Regions from separate parts of the Rahnella contaminans genome, predicted to be linked through region 1. Evidence: predicted binding sites of a transcription regulator. Region 1 holds the regulator's gene; each other region holds the start of a gene.
What was found. The regulator PurR, encoded in region 1, represses purine synthesis genes. The targets are predictions, from matches to a motif close to CANGCAAACGTTTGCNTG.

Region 1 (5,855 bases):
TGTAGCAAAATGGTGACGTCCAGGCCTTCGCAGCGTTTCTGGGCCAGCTTTTGTTGCTCGGCAGAAATCGTAACGCCAACCACGCTGACGCCATAATTGCGGGCTGCAAACTCAGATAATCCACCCCAGCCGCAGCCGATATCGAGCAAACGCTGGCCCGGTTTCAGTTGCAGTTTATCGCAGATCATTTTGAGTTTAGCTTCCTGCGCTTCTTCAAGCGTCGTGGCATCTTTCCAGTAGCCGCAGGAATATTGCATATACGGGTCGAGCATCAGGGTAAATAAATCATTACCCAAATCGTAATGTTCTTTCCCGACGATCCACGCCCGTTTACGGGACTGCAGATTGGTGAGGCGTGCTGCTGCGATACGTAGTGTGTCTTTAAAATGGTGGGGGAGTTTATTTTCCAAACCGGCACGGAGAACGCGCTGGAAAAATATATCAAGGCGCTCGCATTCCCACCAACCATCCATATAACTTTCACCCAGACCCAAAGAACCTTCCTGTAAAACACGCTTGAAGAAGTCAGTGTTTTTTACTTTAAGGTCGAAAGGGCGATTACCGTTAACCTGGATGTCTGCCGTAGCCAGCATTTCACTGACTATCCGATACCACTGATTGTCCTGAATGCTTTGGTCTTCTATACACGATGAACTCATAGCTTCTCCATCACTTTCTCTTCTGACTTATTAACCTGCCGGGAAAAGCAAAGGCTATTTTTGCAGGTCTTTATGAGAACAGACGACTTGCGCCACGTCCGATATTCGACACCAACAGAGGAAATTAGAAGAACGCCTGCACACAAAATGTGGGCAGGAAAATCATCCTTGAAAAACGAACCAGAATAAATAGTGTGACGCGAACCTCGCGCCGACGCTAACTATGTAATAAAAGTATTGTAAAAATGCTATTTTACTGGGTTCAGTTGAGTATAGGCTCGCTGGCTGGCATTCTCAATAGTTAATCACTACGAATGTAAATGTCCATTAAGTGATTGTTACTTAAAGTCATTATCACTATTAGTTTGCATTCCGTGCCTGCTGTTTCTGCACCGGTTCCTGTTCACCGGATTGCACTTCTTCCTGACGCAGTGACAGCCAGCGGCCTAAAACTACCAACAGTAGTGTAGACAGCATCGTGGTGACTGTCGCCATGAGTGGTTGCACAATAAATGCGGAAACCAGCAAACTCGCGAGGAAACATAGACCCAACTGCAGTGTATTTTGCAACGCCGCGGCCTTACCTGTATTAGCAGGAAATGGCATTAATGCATTTGCGACGACAATGGGATAAATCGCGCCATTCACCAAAGCCATCAGGCAGAACGGAATTAACAGACTCACCAAACTCGCATCAGTAAATATAGCCACGCCGAACAAACCCGCCACACTGACGCCATAACCTGTCAGCAGCCACGGCAGGATCTTATTCCCATCCGTTTTGCTGATCAGCACACGACACCCAAAACCGCCAAGAAGGAAAGCAATGGTCTGTGGAACATAGCTCAGGCCAATCACACCCGGCGAATACCCCATGTCGCTGAGAATAAACGGGGAACCGGTCAGCCACGCGAAAAAGCCGGCAGAGCAGGCGGCATAAATCATCACGTTACCGCTGTAAACCCGGGAAGCGAGAAGTTTCGCGAAACCGGTTTTATCAGCAGGAGCATGAACCTCTGGCGCATTTTCGCGCAGTGTGGACGTGGTGATAAGCAAGATAACGGCTACGGCGGTCAGCAGAACGAAAATCGCTTCCCAGTCAAAATGGTTGAGAACCCAGGCGCCCAGCAAAGGTGCCAGAGCAGGGGAAAGCGCAACCAGTGGCATGATGCTGGCAAAGGTTTTTTTAGCAACATCGGCAGAAAAGCGATCTACCACCAGCGCCTGCCAGGTGACGGCGGCGGCACAGACGCCGACAGCTTGCAGGAAACGCAGCGCCAGCAGGGCGCGGACATTCTCAACCCACAGCACGCCCAGACAACCGACGACAAAGAGCGCTAAGCCGATCAGCAATACCGGCTTGCGGCCAATCTTGTCGGACAACGGCCCCCATAACAGCTGACCGATGGCAAAGCCGCCAAGGAAAATACTCAGGCTGGCGCTGATCATGCCCGGGCTGGTCATCAGGCTGCTTTGCATCGCGCTGAAGGCCGGAAGGTACATATCGGTCGCTAAAAAGCCAAGCATGCTCAGCCCGGCAAGATAGAGCATAAATCCAAGTGAGGGTTTCATTATTGTCTCTTTAATTTATTTATTGCAGATGATTTGACGCGGAAATCGTATCGGATGCGGAGTTTAACGCTTTGATAACAGGCTTGTGAAACGCTAATATTTGCAATCTGCTATCAAAAATATTGAAGGCTAAACGATGTGGTCAGAATATGCTCTTGAAGTGGTCGATGCCGTCGCCCGAACAGGCAGTTTTAGCGCTGCCGCGCAGGACTTGCACCGGGTTCCTTCTGCCATCAGCTACACCGTTCGCCAGCTTGAACAATGGCTGGCCGTTCCGTTGTTTGAACGCAGACATCGCGACGTTATTCTGACTCCTGCCGGTAAAGTTTTTGTCGACGAAGCGCGGGTTCTGACAAAAAAAATGATAGCGACCCGCCGCCAGTGTCAGCAGGTCGCCAATGGCTGGCGCGGAGAATTACGGGTTGCCGTTGACCGTATCGTTAAACCTGCGCGGACACGGCGGCTGGTGCTGGATTTCTATCGCCATTTCCCTGATACCGAACTCATCATTCATTCGGAAGTCTTTAACGGTGTCTGGGACGCGCTGGTCGACGGGCGGGCGGATGTCGCCATCGGCGCGACGCGGGCGATCCCCGTCGGTGGACGGTTCAATTTCCGCGATATGGGTTTTATGGACTGGCATTGTGTGGTCAGCGCGCAACATCCGCTGGCCCAGACGCAGGGAATACTGAGTGACGATCAGTTACGGCCTTATCCGGCGCTTTGCCTGGAAGATACATCGCGTACATTGCCGAAACGCGATACCTGGACGCTGGATAACCAGCGGCGGCTGGTGGTTCCCGACTGGACGTGTGCATTGGAATGTCTGAACGAAGGTTTATGTGTTGGCATGATGCCGGTTCACCGCGTGACACCCTTGATTGAACAGCAAAAATTACAGGTACTGTCGCTGGAAAATACCTTTCCGGACAGCCCGTGCTGCCTGACGTGGGATCAGAGCAATCCGTCGCCTTCGCTGGCGTGGCTGCTGGAATACATGGGAGACACGGAAACGATGAACCGGGAATGGTTGCGCGACTGACAAAAAAACGCCTGTGGCACAGGCGTTTATTGAAAGTTAACGGCGGTAATCGCGGTACGGGCCGTCGGCCACGGAACGGCGCTCAACCAGTTTGGGATGCACTTCAATGGTCTGCGACTCTTCGCGTTTGCTGATAATTCTGTCCAGCAGCATGGTAAAGGCCATTTCGCCCAGACGTTCTTTTGGCTGATGAACTGTCGTCAGTGCCGGTGAGAAATAGCGCGCGTTACGCACGTTATCATAGCCAATCACGGAAATATCCTGCGGTACGCGCAGGCCCAGTTCATCGGCGGCACAGATTGCCCCCATCGCCATCACGTCACCGCCACAGAATACAGCCGTCGGGCGGTTTTTCTGCATCAGAATTTTGTGCATGGCCTGATAGCCCGATTCCGGCTCAAAGTCGCCCTGAACGACCCATTCTTCACGAAGAGGAATATTGGCTTCCGTCAGTGCTTTCACAAAGCCCTGGAAACGGCCGCCGCCGGTGTTTCGCGCCAGTTGCCCAGGGATCACGCCGATATCGCGATGACCGCGTTCAATCAGATAACGTCCGGCCATATAGCCGCCTTCAAACGCGTTATCGATAATGCTGTCGGTGAAATTCTTACGCGCTTCGCCCCAGTCCATCACAACCATCGGGATAGAGCGGTATTCTTCAAGCATATTCAGCAATTCGTCCGGATACTCCGCGCACATCACAAGTAAACCGTCGACGCGTTTTTGCGCCAGCATTTGCAGGTAGGCCTGTTGCTTCTCCAGATTATTGTGTGAGTTACACAAAATCAGCGTATAGCCTTTTGAGAAACAGCTGTTCTCCACGGCCTCAATCACTTCGGCGAAGTAGGGCGCTTCACTGGACGTTGCCAGCAGACCGATTGTTTTGGTGTTATTGACCTTCAGGCTACGTGCCACAGCGCTGGGAGAATAGTGCAACTCTTTGATTGCAAGGAGAACCGCGGCTCGGGTTTCTTCGGCGACGAAACGGGTTTTATTGATGACGTGCGACACGGTTGTGGTGGAAACGCCAGCGCGCTTTGCGACATCTTTAATCGTTGCCATGTAAAAAATGACTCCTGTGCTCACGTGTTTCAGCACGTTAGCATTATGTTAATCGTTTGCTTGCGTGGATTTAACTGCTGACTTCGAAAAGGGCAGTGAAATCGTTGGGTGGATTCTTCAGAGTGAGGCGTGAAATGCTCTCGGGTGAAATCGACCGGCACACAGGCGTGGTAACCGACAATTTTCACTTATAATGCAGGAAAGTGGAAGTAAAATTGTCATGAACCTGGTGTCATTCAGCACAAGATTTTCAATGCGAATTATGAGAAAATGCGTTGGCACACATTCAGTGTGGCTATACGAACGCCACAATTTGATCCGTAAGGGGGTTTAATGGACAGCAACCTGAAATTTTCTTTGATCACTACGGTCTGCGCTTTGCTCGTGATTATTGCTTTCAGTTTCACCGCAGTGATGAACTGATTTGCGCGAAAGCCGCAATAAAAAGGGCGATTACCTATAACAGGAATCGCCCTTTTCAATTTTACGCAGTCACCCATTCCGCCGATACTCTTCCCTGCAGAAACTCTTCGTTAAATGCTATTCAATGGCTGATTAGCGAAACTTCAGACTTAACGAATTGTTTATTATCGGATCGTCTTAGGGGTCATTACCCGTCGTGCGCCTACATAATGATCTTGCCAGTAATCGTCACCCAGTGAGGTGATCTTAATGTCTTCGCCGGTGCGCGGTGACTGGATAAACTTCCCGTTTCCTACGTAAACACCGACATGGTCTGCGGCGCCGCGGTTATTAATCCGGAAGAAAACCAGATCGCCGGATTCTAATTCACCCCGTTTGACCGGGGCCGCATCGCGCAAGTGGTACATTTCATTCGCTGTGCGGGGCATTTTAATACGGATCAAATCTTTGTATGCGTAGTAAACCAGTCCGCTGCAATCGAAACCTGTATTCGGTGACGTTCCGCCCCAGCGGTAAGGTTTGCCGACCTGGTGCATCAGCTTGGTCATCGCGGTTTGTTGTGCGTGCTGATAACGTTTCTTGTGTGTTGCGCTGAGCGTTATCGGTTTACTGTCTTCTTCACGTAACTTTTTGCCTTTGCGGTGGCGGCCATACGCTTCTTTTTTACTGGCCTTTTCACTGCTGTTTTTAGCGAGAGAGCGGTTTTTCGTTTCCTTCCCTGCTTTCGCCTCGGCCCGGGTTGTCTTGAGTGTTTTTTCTTTTTTACTCTCGGCCCGCGTCGTTTTTACTGTTTTTTCAGAAGACGTCTTTCGCTTAACCAGTTCGGTGCTTTTGACTTTCTTCTTCGAATTTTTTTCCTGAGTTTTAGGTTCTGAAACCGGCGCGACTTTGGTTTTCTTGCTGGTTTTCGCGGCTGCCGTTTTTCGCTTTCGGCGTTCTTCCGGCGTGACCTGGTTAACATGACTCTTTCGCTGGTCGGCCGCGACACGAGTCTGTGGCGACGCATGAGCCATATTCAGAAACAGCTGGGTAAAGAGCAGCACAAAAAGCGTGAACAGTAAGCGCATAGCTTCGTTACCATGAGTGGTAGGGTTAAA
Region 2 (5,855 bases), on a different contig from region 1:
CTCTCGGTCTTCGAGCCACAGGTCTCGAAGCCGCTCCGTTCAGCAAAATTTTTAATCACGCCATTTCACTCTCTGAAAAGCAGATCGGTTTTGAATTTAAGATTGTGCGGGCGATTCAGAAATCTTGCCGAACGGAGCGGCCTGAAGACCCAGGGCTTCAGGACCGAGAGAGGGAACCGCGCAGCGGCAAGGTTTCCAGCCTGTCGCAGCGGTTGCTGAAACATAGCCAGCGAGCGACAGCGCGAAGTAAAAAAGCGAGGAGGAATCCAAAGGAGGAAAAGCACTTTCCTCCTTTGGGCGGTTTGGGCGCAGCGCGTTAAGCGATCACCGCATGTGAGAAACCGAAATTTTCTCAGTCAGCCCGCCGGTGCAACCGGCCAAAGCCGCCTGATGCCCGGCCTGGCATTCAGATCGCCCATCCGCCCGCATAAAACACCACGAGCGCCACAGCGATAACCACCGTTCCGACGTTCAGCTTGCGCCATTCTCCGGAGAAGATACGGCCAATCACCAGCGCGCTGAAGCCCAGCATGATGCCGGTGACGATGTTACAGGTCAGCACGATGAATACCGCGCACAACAGGCCGGACATCGCATCAACGAAGTCGTTGAAATCCAGTTTGGTCACGTTGCTGAGCATCAGCAGGCCGACGTACATCAGCGCTGGCGCGGTCGCGTAAGCCGGAACCAGATAAGATAACGGTGACAGGAACAACATCAGCAGAAACAGAACTCCGACGACGGTGGCGGTCAGGCCGGTTTTGCCGCCTGCCGCTGTACCCGCTGCCGATTCAATGTAGACCGCTGCCGGTGATGCGCCGACCAGAGAGGCAAAAATGCTGCTTACGGAGTCCGCGGTCAGAGCTTTGCCGCCGCTGATGATCTGGCCGTTTTCGTCGAGCAGGTTTGCCTGCCCGGCAACGGCGCGGATGGTGCCGGTAGCATCAAAGACCGCCGTCATGACCAGCGCCAGAACGCTTGGCAGCACGGCGGCTTTCAGCGCGCCCATGATATCGAGATCGAAAATGACCGATTTGCCGTCTGCGCCCGCCAGGGAAGGCATCGCGAACAGGCCCTGATATTTCACCGCAGGATCGAAAATCAAACCAATCACGGAAATCGCGATGATCACCAGCAGAATGCCACCGGGAACGCGCAGTTTCTCAAGGCCGAAAATCACCGCCAGGCCGAGTAAGGTCATCACAACCGGGAAAGAGGTAAATGCGCCCAACGCGACCGGTAAACCGTCCAGCGGGTTTTTCACCACCAGGCCGACGCCGTTGGCAGCGATTAACAACAGGAACAGGCCGATACCGATGCCGGTGCCATGCGCAACGCCGGTCGGCAGATTGCGCAAAATCCACGACCGGATCCCGGTGACCGAGATAATCGTGAACAGCACGCCCATCAGGAATACTGCGCCTAACGCCACGGGCACACTGATGTGCTGGCCGAGCACCAGGCTGAATGCCGTGAACGCCGTCAGTGAAATCGCACAGCCAATCGCCAGCGGCAGATTCGCCCACAAGCCCATCAGCAGCGAGCCAAAACCGGCAACCAGACAGGTCGCGACAAACACCGCGCTCGGCGAAAATCCGGCTTTACCCAGCATGGACGGCACCACAATCACCGAATAAACCATCGCCAGAAACGTCGTTAAACCGGCGATCACTTCCTGACGGACGTTGCTGCCACGCGCACTGATTTTGAAAAATGCATCAAACGGGCCTTTTGGCGCAACAGCGCTGCCCGTCTGAGGGTGTTGACTCGACATGGAAAATCCTCTGAATGTCTTTACTGATTAGCCGGCGTGGTCATTATGAAATCGTTTCTGCACGTTCGCTTCCTTACCCGTAACCTGAAACCGCCGAAAGCAGCGTCAGATCTACAAGGCAAACGTTTAACTCACATCGCGTATGGCGGGTCTGAAAAATTAAGCAAACGATTATCCGGCCTTTAAACCCCACATTTCAACTACGATCGACGACAATTTACCGTTGTTCGGTCAATAAAAACGCGGTTGTGATGTAAATTCAGCCGGCTGGCGATTTGCTGTGCGGTATCGGTTGCGCATCAATTTTTTTCCGCGATGAACGGCAAAAGCAAAACGGACAAGAACAGGATGATTTCACGGGCTGATGATATTGCGCTCATGACGACAATCACGGCACGCACGAGCGCAACAAAATACCCCGGACTTAACGCAATATCGTGAAAGGTCCGCCGTTTTCCAGCGCCTTCTGATAAGCCGGACGCGCGGTCACATTCGATAACCATGCATTTAAGTGTGGGTATTGTCCGAGTCCGGCGCGGGCATTTATAGCTTCTATCGGGAAACTCATCTGAATATCCGCCGCGCTGAACTGATACCCGGCGAAATAAGGATGGGTGGCGAGATGTTTCTCCAGATAATCCATATGGGTATAAATTTGTTTATCCAGATAATTTTTCTGCACACCCTGTCCGATTGCGCCCGCCAGCGGACGGATAAGCCACGGCATCGGCGGTTTGCCTAAGCGGCTGAAAATCAGTTTCATCACCAGCAACGGCATCAGGGAACCTTCCGCATAATGCATCCAGTAGCGGTATTGCTGACGTTCAGCGAAGGCCGACGGTTTAAGCGTGCTGCCTTCATCATAAACTTCCTGCAAGTATTCAATGATGGCGCCGGACTCCGCAAGGATCAGCCCGTTGTCTTCCAGCACCGGCGACTTGCCCAGAGGATGCACTTTTTTCAGCGCAGCAGGCGCCAGCATCGACTTTTTATCCCGTTGATAATGCTGAATTTCATACGGGACACTCAATTCCTCAAGCATCCATAAGATTCGCTGCGAACGTGAATTATCCAAATGATGCACTGTGATCATAAATACCTTCCGCTCTGTTTCATTTAATTATTTGTTAACTATAGACAAGGCCTGAATAGCCGGAACATATTCATTTAAAAACCATGATGTTTATCGGGTTTATTAGCCGCAGATTAAGCCGGAAATTATTTTTATTTGATTAAAATCACTTACGGATTAATCTTAATTACACGAAAAAAATTATCGTAACTTCATTCGCCTTTAATAAATCTTAATGCCATTATCGCCGAATCTAAAATAGACCCCCTGCCTGTGTGGAGCCTTACATGTTTTCCAGTAATTACAACAATGTGCTTGTAATGTTTTCGTTCATTGTTGCAATGCTTGCCTCTTATACCGCGCTTGATATGGCGGGCCGGGTTGCCACGACAGAGGGAAAGGCTTCCCGTCTCTGGTTGAGCGGGGGCGCCATTGCGATGGGCATCGGTATCTGGTCCATGCATTTTATCGGCATGCTGGCCTTTAATTCGGCCATGCCAATGGGTTACGACCCGGTTATTACGCTGCTTTCCATGGTCATCGCCATTATCTCTTCCGTCTTTGCGCTGTGGCTGGTTTGCCTGCCGAATTTACCGACCGGGCGTTTACTGGCCGGGGCATTGCTGATGGGCGGCGGAATTTCCGCCATGCATTACACCGGCATGGCCGCGATGCTGATGATGCCACCCATTGTTTACGATTACTGGTGGGTTGCGCTGTCCGTGGTTGTGGCGATTGTCGCCTCGGGCGCGGCGCTGTGGATGGCGTTTCATCTTCGTCAGCAATCCCCGAATGTCCGGCTGTTGCGCATCAGCGCGGCGGTGATCATGGGCACGGCGATTGTCGGCATGCATTACATCGGCATGGCGGCGGCGCAATTTCCGATGGACAGCCACAGTATGGCAGCGTTCAGTGGCGTAGATAACAACTGGCTGGCGCTGCTGGTGATCGTGGTAACGCTGGCGATTCTGGCGATCACGCTTATTATTTCGATTCTCGACGGCCGTATGCAGGCGCGCACCTCCATTCTGGCGTCGTCGCTGGCACAGGCAAACCGCGAACTGACGCAGCTGGCGCTGCACGACAATCTCACGCGGCTGCCAAACCGTTTGCTGCTGGAAGACCGTCTCAGCCAGGCATTTCAGAAAGCATCACGCGGTGAATCTCAGTTTGCCGTGCTTTTTCTCGATCTCGACGGTTTTAAAGCGGTCAATGACGCGTTCGGCCACCATATCGGCGACCAGTTGCTGATCTCGGTGACGGAACGCCTGCAATCTCAGCTGCGCGCGACGGATACGCTGGCGCGTCTGGGTGGCGATGAATTTATCCTGCTGGTGGAAATCACCGAACCGGGTGACGCTTCTCAGCTGGCCGACCGGCTGGTGCATCTGATTGCGCGTCCGTTTTACGTTTCCCGCTATGAATTGCTGGTGTCGGCCAGTGTCGGTATTGCGGTGTATCCGGGCGACGGCGAAAACGAGCGCGAGCTGATGCTCAATGCCGATGCGGCGATGTACCACACCAAGAATTCAGGCCGTAACGGGCATAGTTTCTTCCAGCCGTCGATGAACGCTAATGCGCAAAATCAGTTACAGATGCTCAATGATTTGCGTCTGGCGATTGAACACCACGAACTGCGCTTACATTATCAGCCGAAATTTATTGCGCCTTACGGGCCGGTTTGCGGGTTTGAAGCACTGCTGCGCTGGGAACGCAACGGCACCACGCTGAGCCCGGATGTTTTCCTGCCACTGGCGGAAAAAACCGGTCTGATCATTCCGATTGGCGAATGGGTGCTTAACGAAGCGTGCCGCCAGCTGCGTGAATGGCATCTTGCCGGACACACAAACTGGACCGTTGCCGTAAACCTCTCCACTTTGCAGTTTGAGCAGGCCAATCTGGTGGAAATGGTGATTGATACCGTTGAGCGTCATCAGATCCCGCCGGAAATGCTGACGCTGGAAGTCACCGAAACGACGGCGATGCGCAACCCGGATGTCAGCGTAGAAATCCTCGAACGCCTGACGAAGTACGGCGTCAAAGCGTCGATTGATGATTTCGGTACCGGCTATTCCAGCTTGCTGTATCTCAAACGACTTCCCGCCAGCGAGCTGAAAATCGACGGCGCGTTTATTAACGATCTGATTGCCGGAAGTGAAGATGCCAGCATTGTTTCGGCGATTATTGCGCTGGGCCAGACGCTGAATCTTAAGGTCGTGGCCGAAGGCGTGGAAACTACCCAGCAGCAGGATTTCCTGACGCAACTGGGTTGTGACACGTTGCAGGGCTATCTGCTGGGGCGTCCGATGACACCACAACAGATTGCCCAGCATCCCGATTCTGACTGGGAACCCCGGCTGAACATCATCGATAAAGTCTGATGGTGTTCTGCCCTGACGTTCAGCCCTGAAGCGCCGCCGTGCGGAAATAACGCACGGCATTGCGCAACTCGATGCTCTGTTCCGTCAGGGATTGCGCGGCGGCAGCGGCCTGTTCAACCAGCGCCGCATTCTGCTGCGTGACCTGATCCATTTGGTCGACCGCAATTCCCACTTCATGAATGCCGGTGTGCTGCTCCGAACTCGCGGTCGAAATTTCACTGACGATACCGGCAACTTTATTCACCGAGCTGACAATTTCCTGCATCGCTTTACTCGCGCGATCTGCCTGCTGCGACCCCTCGGCGATTTTGCTGACCGTCCCCTGGATCAGGTCTTTTATTTCTTTCGCCGCCTGCCCGCTTTTTTGCGCCAGCACGCGCACTTCGCTGGCGACCACGGCAAACCCTTTCCCCTGCGTTCCGGCACGGGCGGCTTCAACGGCAGCATTCAGCGCCAGCAAGTTGGTCTGAAACGCGATGCCCTCAATCACGCTGATAATGTTGATAATCTCGCGGGAACTGCCGGAAACATCGCGCATATGCGCCTGCATGCCGGTCACAATCGCGCCGCCCTGAGAAGCCGTTTTCGAGGTTTCATGCGCCAGCGCGCTGGCTTCGCGGGCATTTTC
Region 3 (5,855 bases), on a different contig from region 1:
CTGCCGGATATGGCGGTGGGTATTTATGACTGGGCGCTGATCGCCGATCACCATCTGCAACGTGTGACGCTGATTTGCCACCATGATGTTTCCGTCCGCCTGCACTGGCTGGCGCAACAGAAGGGCACCGCCGCGCAACCTTTCCGGCTGAAAGCGCCGTGGCAGTCCAACATGAGCCGCGGGGCATACGGTGAAAAATTCCGCCAGATTCAGGAATACATTCACAGTGGTGATTGCTATCAGATTAACCTCGCGCAGCGATTTTCGACACACTATTCCGGCGACGAGTGGCAGGCATTTTTGCAGCTGAATAGTGCAAATCGAGCCCCCTTCTCGGCGTTTCTGCGTTTAGCTGAAAATACGGTGATCAGTCTGTCGCCTGAACGCTTCATCTGGCTGAAAGACCATCAGATCCAGACGCGCCCGATTAAAGGGACGTTGCCGCGCAGCGAGGATCCCGCAGAAGATGTGCGTCAGGCTGAGCGTCTGGCGGCATCGGAAAAAGATCGTGCGGAAAATCTGATGATCGTCGATTTATTGCGAAATGACATTGGCCGCGTTGCAACGCCGGGCAGCGTACGCGTTCCCGAATTATTCAAAGTCGAGCCTTTCCCTGCGGTTCATCATCTTGTAAGTACCATCACCGCAGAACTGCCGGAAGCGTGCCACGCCAGTGCGTTGCTGCGCGCCTGTTTTCCTGGCGGCTCAATTACCGGTGCACCGAAAGTCCGCGCAATGGAAATCATCGAAGAGCTTGAGCCACAGCGACGCAACGGTTACTGCGGCAGCATTGCATACATCAGTTGCTGCGGCACGATGGACAGTAATATCACCATCCGCACGCTGCTGACGGCGAAAGGGAAAATTTACTGCTGGGCAGGCGGCGGGATTGTGGCCGACAGCCAGGAACAGGCAGAATATCAGGAAACGTTCGATAAAATTGCCCGCATACTGCCTCAGTTAGGAGACGTTCAGCCGTGACTTTGCTGGAACAACACGCACCCGTGCAGACTTTTTCCCCCGCGGTGGATGATTTCATCCTGCGTTTTCAGTTGCAGCAACCGCGTATGCCTGCCCCCGCATTGCGCGGAACCCGTCACGCCGCCGTCTTAATTCCGATTATCTGCCGGAAAGAGCCGACAATCTTACTGACGCGCCGTTCCGATCAGCTGCGCAAACACCCCGGTCAGGTCGCCTTTCCCGGCGGCGCAGCCGATGCAACGGATACCTCAATTATTGCCACCGCATTGCGGGAAGCTCAGGAAGAAGTCGCCATTGAGCCGGAACAGGTACACGTTTTAGGCACGCTTTCACCGCAGGACAGCAGCAGCGGTTTCCAGGTGACGCCGGTTGTCGGGCTGTTGCCGGTCGATGTAAGGTTCCATCCGGCTGAGGATGAAGTCGCCGAACTGTTTGAAATGCCCTTGCAGGAAGCGTTTGATCTTGCCCGCTATCACACTCTGGATATTCATCGCAGAGGCATCCATCACCGGGTGTATTTATCCTGGTATCAGCAGCAATTTGTCTGGGGACTCACGGCGGCGATCATCCGCCAGCTCGCCCGGCAGGTTGAAGCCTGAGCCAGCTGATTACATTCCGATCACACTTTTGCATCAAATAAGTTTATTTCATGCGAAAAATGAAACTTTTGCCCCTCAGGCCTTTTAAACTATAGATTGAGCCACAAGTTGAGTTGTGGCTGTCAGGGATCCCGTTCCCTGCCGTAATTCATTACAGGAGTATTCGACGTGATTAGCGTTTTCGACATGTTCAAGGTCGGGATTGGCCCTTCCAGTTCCCATACTTTGGGCCCGATGAAAGCCGGGAAACAGTTCGCTGATGACCTGCTCGAAAAGGGCATGATGCCTGCCGTTACGCGTGTCGCCGTGGACGTTTTTGGTTCCCTGTCTCTCACAGGCAAGGGCCACCACACAGATATCGCCATTATTTTAGGTCTGGCGGGTAACCAGCCAGATACCGTCGACATCGACGGCATTCCCCATTTTATTCGCGACGTTGAGCAGCGTCAGCGCCTGCCGCTGGGTGAAACTCAGCATGAAGTCGATTTCCCCCGTGACACCGGCATGGTGTTTCGCGGTGAGAATTTACCGCGCCATGAAAATGCGATGCAAATTCATGCCTTTGCGGGCGACAAAATGATTTACAGCAAAACCTACTACTCCGTCGGTGGGGGTTTTATTGTCGATGACGAGCATTTCGGTCAGCCGGTGCTTGATGAAGTGACGGTCCCTTACAGCTTCAATTCCGCGAGTGAAATGCTGGCCAAATGCAAGGAAACCGGCCTTTCGTTGTCAGGTTTGATGATGAAAAATGAGCTCGCCCAGCACAGCAAACAGGACATCGAACAGTATTTCGAGAAAATCTGGCACACCATGCAGGCCTGTATCGACCGTGGTCTGAATACGGAAGGCGTTCTGCCTGGCCCGCTTCGCGTTCCGCGTCGCGCCTCTGCCTTGCGCAGAATGCTGGTGTCCAACGATAAACTGTCTAATGACCCGATGAACGTGATCGACTGGGTGAACATGTTTGCCCTGGCCGTGAACGAAGAAAATGCGGCCGGCGGGCGTGTGGTGACGGCGCCGACGAACGGCGCCTGCGGGATTGTTCCGGCGGTGCTGGCGTATTATGACCAGTTTATTCAGTCAGTCAGCCCGGATATTTACCTGCGTTATTTCCTGACCTCCGGCGCGATTGGCATTCTTTACAAGATGAATGCGTCGATTTCGGGTGCGGAAGTCGGCTGTCAGGGCGAAGTCGGCGTGGCCTGTTCTATGGCCGCGGCGGGCCTGACAGAACTGCTGGGCGGCAGCCCGGAGCAGGTGTGCGTGGCAGCGGAAATTGGCATGGAACACAATCTGGGCTTAACCTGCGACCCGGTTGCCGGGCAGGTTCAGGTTCCGTGCATCGAACGTAACGCGATTGCTTCCGTAAAAGCCATCAACGCCGCACGCATGGCCTTGCGCCGGACCAGTGAGCCACGCGTTTCGCTGGATAAAGTGATCGAGACCATGTACGAAACGGGCAAAGATATGAACTCGAAGTACCGCGAAACGTCCCGCGGCGGTTTAGCCATTAAGGTTCAGTGCGACTAATCATTTGCAGGATTTTTCGTCTCCAGGCGGCTGGCGGGTTGCACCATTTTTGGCCCGCTTGCCGCAGGAAATACCACTCCGGTGGGAGCCGGTAGCAATAAAACCTTCGCTAACAACAACCTGTTGTATTATCAATACATAATGGTAGTGACACTTGCATTATACCCTGCAGGTACGGCATGCTGATTTCCGCCTGATTTTCCCGTTCAGAGAACCTCTTTATACACTGAAGATACATGCAAAAATGTACAGAAAAACATACGTGACAACGTCACCGATACGGATTTTCTTTGATTTTTGCCGGGAAAATTAGGAAGTTTTCCATAACTCAGGGAGAGCGTCCGGCGATTTACAGCTACTATCAATAATAACAACACGGCTGTTACGCATCGGTAAACCTTTAATAATAATAATTTTGAGCCTGCATTTAACACGGGATAAAAGGATTAGAACGATGCTGTTCTCCCAGACCGGTCTTGCGAAGTATCGTTACTATCGCATTGCGCTTGCCTGCGCAATGGGGATATGTACATTGCTTCTGACTCTTGGCATTCGCATTTACGAACAAGCTCAGGTCATCGCAGAAGATCAACAACGCGTGGCTATCCACACCGTTGAAAAATTGGAGAAATTACTTGAACCTGCGTCACCCGCAGGAAGAGCGATTCCTATCGACCAGACGCTAAGCTGCAACGCGCTGCAACCGGTCATGCAACAAACTGTCGCCCGTATGCAAACGCTGCGATCCATCAGCCTGGTCAGTAATGGCACCATCATCTGTTCGAGCCTGATCGGGGCTTTAGATCTTAATTTCAACAAAACACTGCCTAATCTGGCTCAGGGTAAAACTCAGCTAGATCTGCGTGCGTCAAAATGGAGCAAGGTGGATGCGCCCACGCTGGTTCTCTGGCAACCGACCACGCCGGATAATCTCAACGGCGAGCTGTTTGTTTATAACATCGGTGTCCTTTCGAACTTTCTGCTTGAGCCGCAACCCCCCTACGCCAGCCACATCGTATTAAATGTCGGAAGACAAAATCTCGAATACGGCAGTGACGAGATTGTGGAAAGCAGTCACCTCCCGCAGCCCGCATTGCTGAGCGTCAGTTCTGATAAATACGATTTTTCCGTATCGCTCTATGGCGAAGAAGCCAGCGATTTAGCCTGGAGTGAACTCTTATCTCATCTGCCCCTTTCTGTATTAATCAGCCTGCTGACCGCCACCGCGGTTTATCTGCTTTCCGGCAGCCGGATCAGTCTGGCTTACCCGATCAGTCACGGGATTTCGCACCGCGAATTTAAGGTCTACTGCCAGCCCATCATTAACAGTACCGATGGCCGCTGTATCGGCGTAGAAACCCTGATGCGCTGGAAAAATCGCCGTCAGGAATGGGTGTCGCCCGATGTCTTTATTCCGCTTGCTGAACAGCACGGGTTGATCATTTCGCTTACGCGATATCTGATTCAGACGGTTGCGAATAACCTGGAAGTGTTCCCTGCCACACCCGGTTTTTACGTCAGTATTAATGTCGCAGCGCAGCATTTTAATAACATGGAAATTGTGGATGACATCCGCAAAATCTGGCTTCCGGCGCAGCCTTCGGTATCCCTGATGCTGGAACTGACCGAACGAACACGTTTGCAGGAATTACGCGCGGCAGAAATTTCACAGCTGAAAGAAATGGGGATCCTGCTGGCCATTGACGATTTCGGCACCGGTCACAGTTCGCTGAGTTATCTCAAGACACTGAACCCTGACGTACTCAAAATTGATCAGGCCTTCACAGCGTCGATTGGTACGGACGCGATTAACGCGACGGTCACCGACACCATCATTACGCTGGCGCAACGCCTGAATCTGAAGCTGATTGCCGAAGGGGTGGAAACGCGTGAACAGGTGGAATACCTGCGGCAGCGCAAGGTTGATTCTTTGCAGGGTTACTATTTTGCCCGGCCAATGCCGATTGAAGTGTTCCCTGTCTGGCTTGAGCGCTATAAAAAATCGACTCAAATCATCACGCCGCCGAACGAAACCAAACCGGCCTGATAGCCTGCCACTGAATTCAAACCATAAAAAACGGCGACCGGAGTCGCCGTTTTCACTGAAGCAGAACCGGTTACTGTTCCTGTTCCCAGTCATTCTCTGACTTCAACCGTGTAATGCGAACGCGCTCGATGCGGTATTCCGACACGTCCAGAATTTCAAAGCGCAGCGAAGCCATTTCAATCACCTCACCCGCCACCGGCATCTGCCCGGACTTCGACAGCAGTAACCCCGCCAGCGAAGCGAAATCATCGTCAGTGCTGACCAGCGTGTTCACGTCGAGAATTTGCTGTAGCAAATGCAAATCCGTCCCGCCTTTGGCTATCCATGATTCACCGTCAGCAATAACGTCCGGCGTTTCATCTTCGTCCGGGAACTCGCCAGCAATGGCTTCGAGCACGTCGAGCGGCGTCACCAGCCCCTGAATCACACCAAATTCATTACTCACCACGACCAGGCGGCCTTTCGCTTTACGCAGAACGGCAAGCAGATTGATGACGTCCATGGTTTCAGGCACCACAATCGGCGGCGTTTTTTCTGCAAACGCCACGATGTTTTCACCGTTTTCCAGCGCAACCAGCAGGTCCTTCGCACGAACGACCCCGATGACATCATCCAGAGAATGGCGGCAGATAGGGAATAAACTGTGCGGCGTGTCGAGCAGCTGGCTGCGAATTTCGGCGGGTGACTTTTCACAA
Region 4 (5,855 bases), on a different contig from region 1:
TTTGTCGTTAGGATTACCCCACTCGTCATACTCGCCGGTCGTCAGCGGAATAGACTCATCGAGCATGGTGGTGACAACGTCGACAAAAGGAACCTGTGCAACGATGCCGTGGAATAAATCTGGAGCCTGATTAATTACCGCCCCCATCAGCAAACCACCGGCGCTGCCGCCCATCGCGTAAACCTGCCCTGCATCGCCGTAACCTTCAGCCACCAGTTCTTTTGTTACATCGATGAAATCGTGGAACGTGTTGAGTTTTTTAAACAGTTTGCCGTCGTCATACCATTGCTGGCCCAGTTCTGCTCCGCCACGGATATGGGCCAGTGCGAAAACAAAGCCTCTGTCGAGAAGGCTCAGGCGGCTGCCGCTGAAAGCCGGATCCATGCTGCTGCCGTAGGAGCCGTAGCCGTAAACCAGTAACGGATTTGTGTTTGGCTTGAACAATTCACGGCGGTAAACCAGTGAAACCGGGACTTTCACGCCGTCGCGCGCTGTGACCCAGACGCGTTCGCTGCGGTAATTCGTCGCATCAAAATCTTTCACTTCCTGCTGTTTGAGCAACGTACGGTCATGCGTGTCGAGATCCAGCTCAAAGAGCGAACTTGGCATGGTCATCGACGAGTAGCCGTAACGCAGCAACGACGTATCCGGTTCCGGGTTGTACGCCAACCAGGTGGTATACGTAGGGTCATCAAATGCCAGTGATTTTTCCTCACCGCTGGTCCAGTGGATCTGGCGTAGCTGCGTCAGCCCCTGATGGCGTTCTTCTACCACCAGCCAGTCGCGGAACAAACTAAAACCTTCGAGCATGACTTCAATGCGCGGTGCAATCAGCGTCTGCCACTGCGCCTCGGTGGCGTTTACACTTTTATAGAGACCAAAGTTTTTACCGTCTTTGTTCGAACGGATATAGAAGTGGTCCAGATAATGATCGAGCGCGTATTCATGATCTTTACGGCGCGACAGGAACACTTTCGGCGTCGCCTGCGGATCATCGGCATCCAGCAACAGGATCTCGGACGTCGTGGTGCTGTCGAGGTGGATCAGGATGTATTTTTCTGAGGTGGTTTTATCAAGCCCGACGTAAAACGTGTCGTCTTTTTCTTCGTAAACCAGTTTGTCCGTTTTCGGATCTGTGCCGACGACGTGGCGGTAAACCTGATACGGCAGCAACGTTTTCTTATGCTTACGAACGTAATACAGCGTCTGAGAATCGTTTGCCCATTCGCTGCTGCCGGAAGTGTTTTTCAGCAGATCGTCAGTCCAGGTTTCATCATCCAGATTTTTAATGCGAATGTCGTACTGGCGGCGGGACAGGAAATCTTCGGCCACGGCCATGAGTTTATTGTCCGGGCTAATGTCTAAGCCGCCCAGCGTATAAAACTCGCCATCGCTGGCACGTTCATTTCCGTCGATCAGCGTCTGCCATTGTTCATGTTCGGCGGTGGGCTGACGCAGATAAATTGCGTATTCGTTGCCCGGCTCGTAGCGGGTCTGATAACGGTAGCCGTGTTTGACGTAAGGAACGGAGTGATCCTGCTGCGCAATGCGCGCGACCATTTCCCCGTAAAGCGTTTCACGCAGCGCCTGATGGGGCTGCATCGCCTGATCGGTGTATTCGTTTTCTGCCGTCAGATACGCCAGAACCTGAGGATCGGCGCGGTCATCGTCACGCAGCCAATAGTAATTATCGACACGGTCATCCCCGTGTACGCTCAGTGTTTGCGGGCGTTTTTCAGCCTTTGGAGGTGTCATCATCTCGGATCTCTTTGTCCTCTTTATGGTGTGACAAGAGTGACAGGTTTAGACGGGGAAACCAAGAGACGGAATGTGCGGGAATTAGCGGGAATGTGCGCCCGTCAGGGGTTGCGGGCGCAGGGGAAAAACTCAGACCGGCGTGCTGTAACTGATTTCACCGAGCTGGCAGTTAAGCGTGACGTCGTACGTCTTGTCGGCATGATCACCGCGGACTTTCAGCGGGATATCCCATTTCTTGTTATCACCGGTGATGCTGCCGGCATCAACCCATGCAACCGGCGTTGAGGTGCCGAGCGCTTTTTTATCAGCATCCCAGCGCGGAATGCGGTTTTGCAGAAAATCGCGTTTCACCAGCGCCGCGAGTTCATCTTTCGTCGCATTCGCGCAAGGTGTGACCGTCGCCGTTCTCACTTCAGGCTCATCGGCCTGAGCAGTCTGGACCAGACCGCTCATTCCTGCGACTGCCATTACCGCGCTCAAGATTATCTTTTTCATCGTTCGTCTTCCCAGTCTTTGTCTTTTATTACGCTGACCTTGCCGGAACAATAACCACACACACCGAAAGGTCATCACTTGTGTCAGACAATATAATCATCAACAAGCCAATAACACAACATTAACAATCAGACGAACAATGTAAAACGCGACATAACTCTTTTAGCGTAAAATAATCGCTTTGCAGTTTTTGCCTTTAATTTTCCCTTCCAGCAGGCGTTGCAGGGCTTTCTTCGCACTCTTCTGACGGATAGCAACGTAAGCGTGGATCGGGAACATATCAATTTTACCGACTTCTGCCGCGGTCAGCCCGGCATCGCCGGTCAGCGCGCCGAGAATATCGCCGGGACGGATTTTGGCTTTACGACCACCGTCGATACACAGCGTGGCCATTTCAGCATCCAGCGCCACCGGCGTTGCCGCCAGCGCCTGCGCGGCAGGTTGCCAGGTGAACCGCTGACGGGTGTAATCTTCCAGCGCCGTCACGCGTGGCATTTCCTGCGGAGTCACCAGACTGACCGCCAGACCGCTGGTTCCCGCACGCCCTGTACGGCCTACACGGTGAACGTGAACTTCCGGGTCGAAAGACAGTTCATAGTTGATGACCAGACCTAACTGTTTGATGTCCAGCCCGCGCGCCGCAACGTCGGTTGCGACCAGCACACGGCAGCTGCCATTGGAGAAACGCACCAGTACACGGTCACGGTCACGCTGCTCGAGGTCGCCGTTCAGCGCCAGCGCACTGATCCCTTTGGCCGCCAGCGCGTCACACACTTCCTGGCAGTCACGCTTGGTATTGCAGAACACCACGCACGATGTCGGCTGATGCTGGTACAACACCGCCGCCAGCAGGGATAAACGCTGATGTTTATCCGCTTCGATAAACACCTGCTTGATGTCTGCCACATCATCTTCGCCTTCAATTTCCACTTTCAGCGGTTCGCGCTGGAATTTGGAGCTGATGCGTTCAATGCCGTCCGGATACGTCGCGGAGAACAGCAGCGTCTGGCGGGTTTGCGGCGTATAGCTGACCACATCTTCGATATCTTCACTAAAACCCATGTCCAGCATGCGGTCGGCTTCATCGAGTACCAGCACTTTCAGATCATCCAGCTTCAGCGTGCCTTTGCGCAGGTGTTCCTGAATACGGCCCGGCGTGCCAACCACGATGTGTGGCTGACGGACCAGCGATTCGTTCTGAGGGCCGATTGACTGGCCACCGCAAAGGGTCAGGATTTTGATGTTCTGGGTAAAACGCGCCAGACGACGTAATTCTTTACTGACCTGATCGGCCAGTTCGCGCGTCGGACAAAGCACCAGCGCCTGCGCCACAAACTGTGAAACGGTGATGCTGTTCAGCAAACCAATGCCGAAAGCGGCTGTTTTACCACTGCCGGTTTTGGCTTTGGCGCGGACGTCCTGACCTTGCAGGATAGCGGGCAAAGAGGCTTCCTGAATCGGGGTCATTTCGGTGTAACCCAGTTCATTCAGGTTGGAAAGTTGCTCAGCGGGCAATGTCAGGACAGAAAAGGAATGCGTGCTCAAGGCGATAACTCTTTATGTGAGGCAAAAATCGGGGCAGCGGCAGAAGATCTGGCGCCATGGTTTGCTAAATGATAACAGAGACGCCCGCAGACTGCCTTAAACAGCAGAAAACCGGCTTAAAAAATCCTGTAAATCCCCTTCTGACGTACGCAGGGAATTTTTCAAACACACTGCGCAATCGTTTTCGTCCCCGATAATTTCAGATATACTGCGGCCCGAAATTCTTACTTTCCTTCATCAAAGATCTGGGTACGAAGCTATGTTAACCATTGGTACTGCACTGCGCACCGGCGCCTCCCGCGTCATGTTGTTAGGCTCTGGCGAGCTGGGTAAGGAAGTGGCGATCGAATGTCAGCGCCTGGGTCTGGAAGTGATCGCTGTCGATCGCTACGCGGATGCACCCGCCATGCAGGTCGCTCACCGCAGCCATGTTATTAACATGCTCGATGGCGATGCGCTGAAAGCCGTTATTGAAAACGAACGCCCTGATTTTATCGTGCCGGAAATTGAAGCTATTGCCACCAGCATGCTGGTCGAGCTGGAAAAACAGGGTCATAACGTGGTGCCGTGCGCCGAAGCGACGCGTCTGACCATGAACCGTGAAGGCATCCGTCGTCTGGCCGCGGAAACCCTGAAACTTCCGACATCGACGTATCAGTTTGCTGACGACGAAGCGACTTTCCGTCAGGCCGTAGACGCAATCGGTTACCCGTGCATCATCAAACCGGTGATGAGTTCATCCGGTAAAGGCCAGAGCCTGATCCGCAGCGCTGAGCAGTTACAGACAGCCTGGGATTATGCCCAGCAAGGTGGCCGTGCCGGTGGCGGACGCGTCATTGTTGAAGGTCTGGTGAAGTTTGATTTTGAAATTACGCTGCTGACTATCAGCGCCATTGACGGCATTCATTTCTGCGCGCCAATCGGGCACCGTCAGGAAGATGGCGATTACCGTGAATCCTGGCAGCCACAGCAAATGACCGAACTGGCATTGCAGCGCGCGAAAGATATCGCAGAAAAAGTGGTGAAGGCGCTGGGCGGCAAAGGGCTGTTTGGCGTTGAGCTGTTTGTCTGTGGCGATGAAGTGATTTTCAGCGAAGTGTCACCACGTCCGCACGATACCGGAATGGTCACACTGATTTCTCAGGATCTGTCCGAGTTCGCCCTGCACGTTCGCGCATTCTTAGGTCTGCCGGTCGGGAAAATCCGCCAGTTCGGCCCGTCGGCTTCCGCGGTTATCCTGCCGGAACTGACCAGCAACAACGTTTCTTTCAGCGGGCTGGAAAACGCGCTGACGGGTTTCAATCAGATCCGTCTGTTCGGTAAACCGGAAATCAGCGGCAAACGCCGTCTGGGCGTGGCGCTGGCGATTGCCGAGAACGTTGAAGACGCGGTTGAGCAGGCGAAACAAGCCGCAGCGGCGGTTACAGTTCAAGGCTGATGCCTGAATAAAGATGAAAAAAAACCGGACTCCGCAAAGGGTCCGGTTTTTTATGCCTGATATGTGCTTATCAGGGCGGAAATTTACTCGTCTTCGTCATCAAAGATAACGGTCACGCGATCGCCTTTGTGCGTTTCACGGATTTCTTCCGCAACGGTTGCAATGGCTTCGCCGCTGCTCATTCCGGTTTCCATTAACTGGCGGATACGATCGGCGGCCTGTTCTTGTTCGGAATGTGATAATGAAGGCATACCTGTCAGCATGGGAGATTCCTGTTGTACGTTAAATCGGCCCGCAGGCTGCGGGGTTGCACAGTATACGCCTTATTGCTGCAAATCGCCTGTGCTGCTTTCAGGCAGCCGAATCTATGTTAGGATCGGCGCTATAATACGTTTTAATTGCGCCCGGAAGCTCTTACCTGCCATGCAATCCACCCGTTCCGTAAATTTTCATACTTTGCCTTATCATCCCGATGCGCTGTCCGAACAATTTTCTGCGCTCTCAGCTTTGCCGTGGGCCATGCTTTTGCATTCCGGCTCTGCGCAGCATCAGCATAACCGCTTTGATATTCTGGTGGCGGATCCGCTGATCACACTGACGACGCGCGGTGATATCACGC

Region 2: GW579_RS19610 (NCS2 family permease) is a predicted target of PurR. The motif match lies at 1,890-1,907, and genes of this name have one in related genera.
Region 3: GW579_RS14735 (L-serine ammonia-lyase) is a predicted target of PurR. The motif match lies at 1,704-1,721, and genes of this name have one in related genera.
Region 4: purT (formate-dependent phosphoribosylglycinamide formyltransferase) is a predicted target of PurR. The motif match lies at 3,970-3,987, and genes of this name have one in related genera.

Annotation. Positions count from the first base shown of each region.
Region 1 is NZ_JAADJS010000001.1:88,086-93,940, forward strand. It holds gene cfa (cyclopropane fatty acyl phospholipid synthase) at 1-659, opposite strand, end outside; gene punC (purine nucleoside transporter PunC) at 1,020-2,231, opposite strand; gene punR (DNA-binding transcriptional activator PunR) at 2,368-3,273, shown strand; gene purR (HTH-type transcriptional repressor PurR) at 3,310-4,335, opposite strand; gene cydH (cytochrome bd-I oxidase subunit CydH) at 4,669-4,758, shown strand; gene GW579_RS00420 (C40 family peptidase) at 4,923-5,825, opposite strand.
Region 2 is NZ_JAADJS010000005.1:83,658-89,512, reverse strand. It holds gene GW579_RS19610 (NCS2 family permease) at 407-1,774, opposite strand; gene GW579_RS19605 (glutathione S-transferase family protein) at 2,199-2,867, opposite strand; gene GW579_RS19600 (putative bifunctional diguanylate cyclase/phosphodiesterase) at 3,134-5,227, shown strand; gene GW579_RS19595 (methyl-accepting chemotaxis protein) at 5,247-5,855, opposite strand, start outside.
Region 3 is NZ_JAADJS010000002.1:1,183,270-1,189,124, reverse strand. It holds gene pabB (aminodeoxychorismate synthase component 1) at 1-981, shown strand, start outside; gene GW579_RS14740 (CoA pyrophosphatase) at 978-1,580, shown strand; gene GW579_RS14735 (L-serine ammonia-lyase) at 1,749-3,113, shown strand; gene GW579_RS14730 (EAL domain-containing protein) at 3,568-5,160, shown strand; gene GW579_RS14725 (TerC family protein) at 5,231-5,855, opposite strand, start outside.
Region 4 is NZ_JAADJS010000002.1:1,189,322-1,195,176, reverse strand. It holds gene GW579_RS14770 (S9 family peptidase) at 1-1,758, opposite strand, end outside; gene yebF (protein YebF) at 1,888-2,253, opposite strand; gene dbpA (ATP-dependent RNA helicase DbpA) at 2,416-3,798, opposite strand; gene purT (formate-dependent phosphoribosylglycinamide formyltransferase) at 4,058-5,236, shown strand; gene GW579_RS14750 (YoaH family protein) at 5,320-5,499, opposite strand; gene pabB (aminodeoxychorismate synthase component 1) at 5,660-5,855, shown strand, end outside.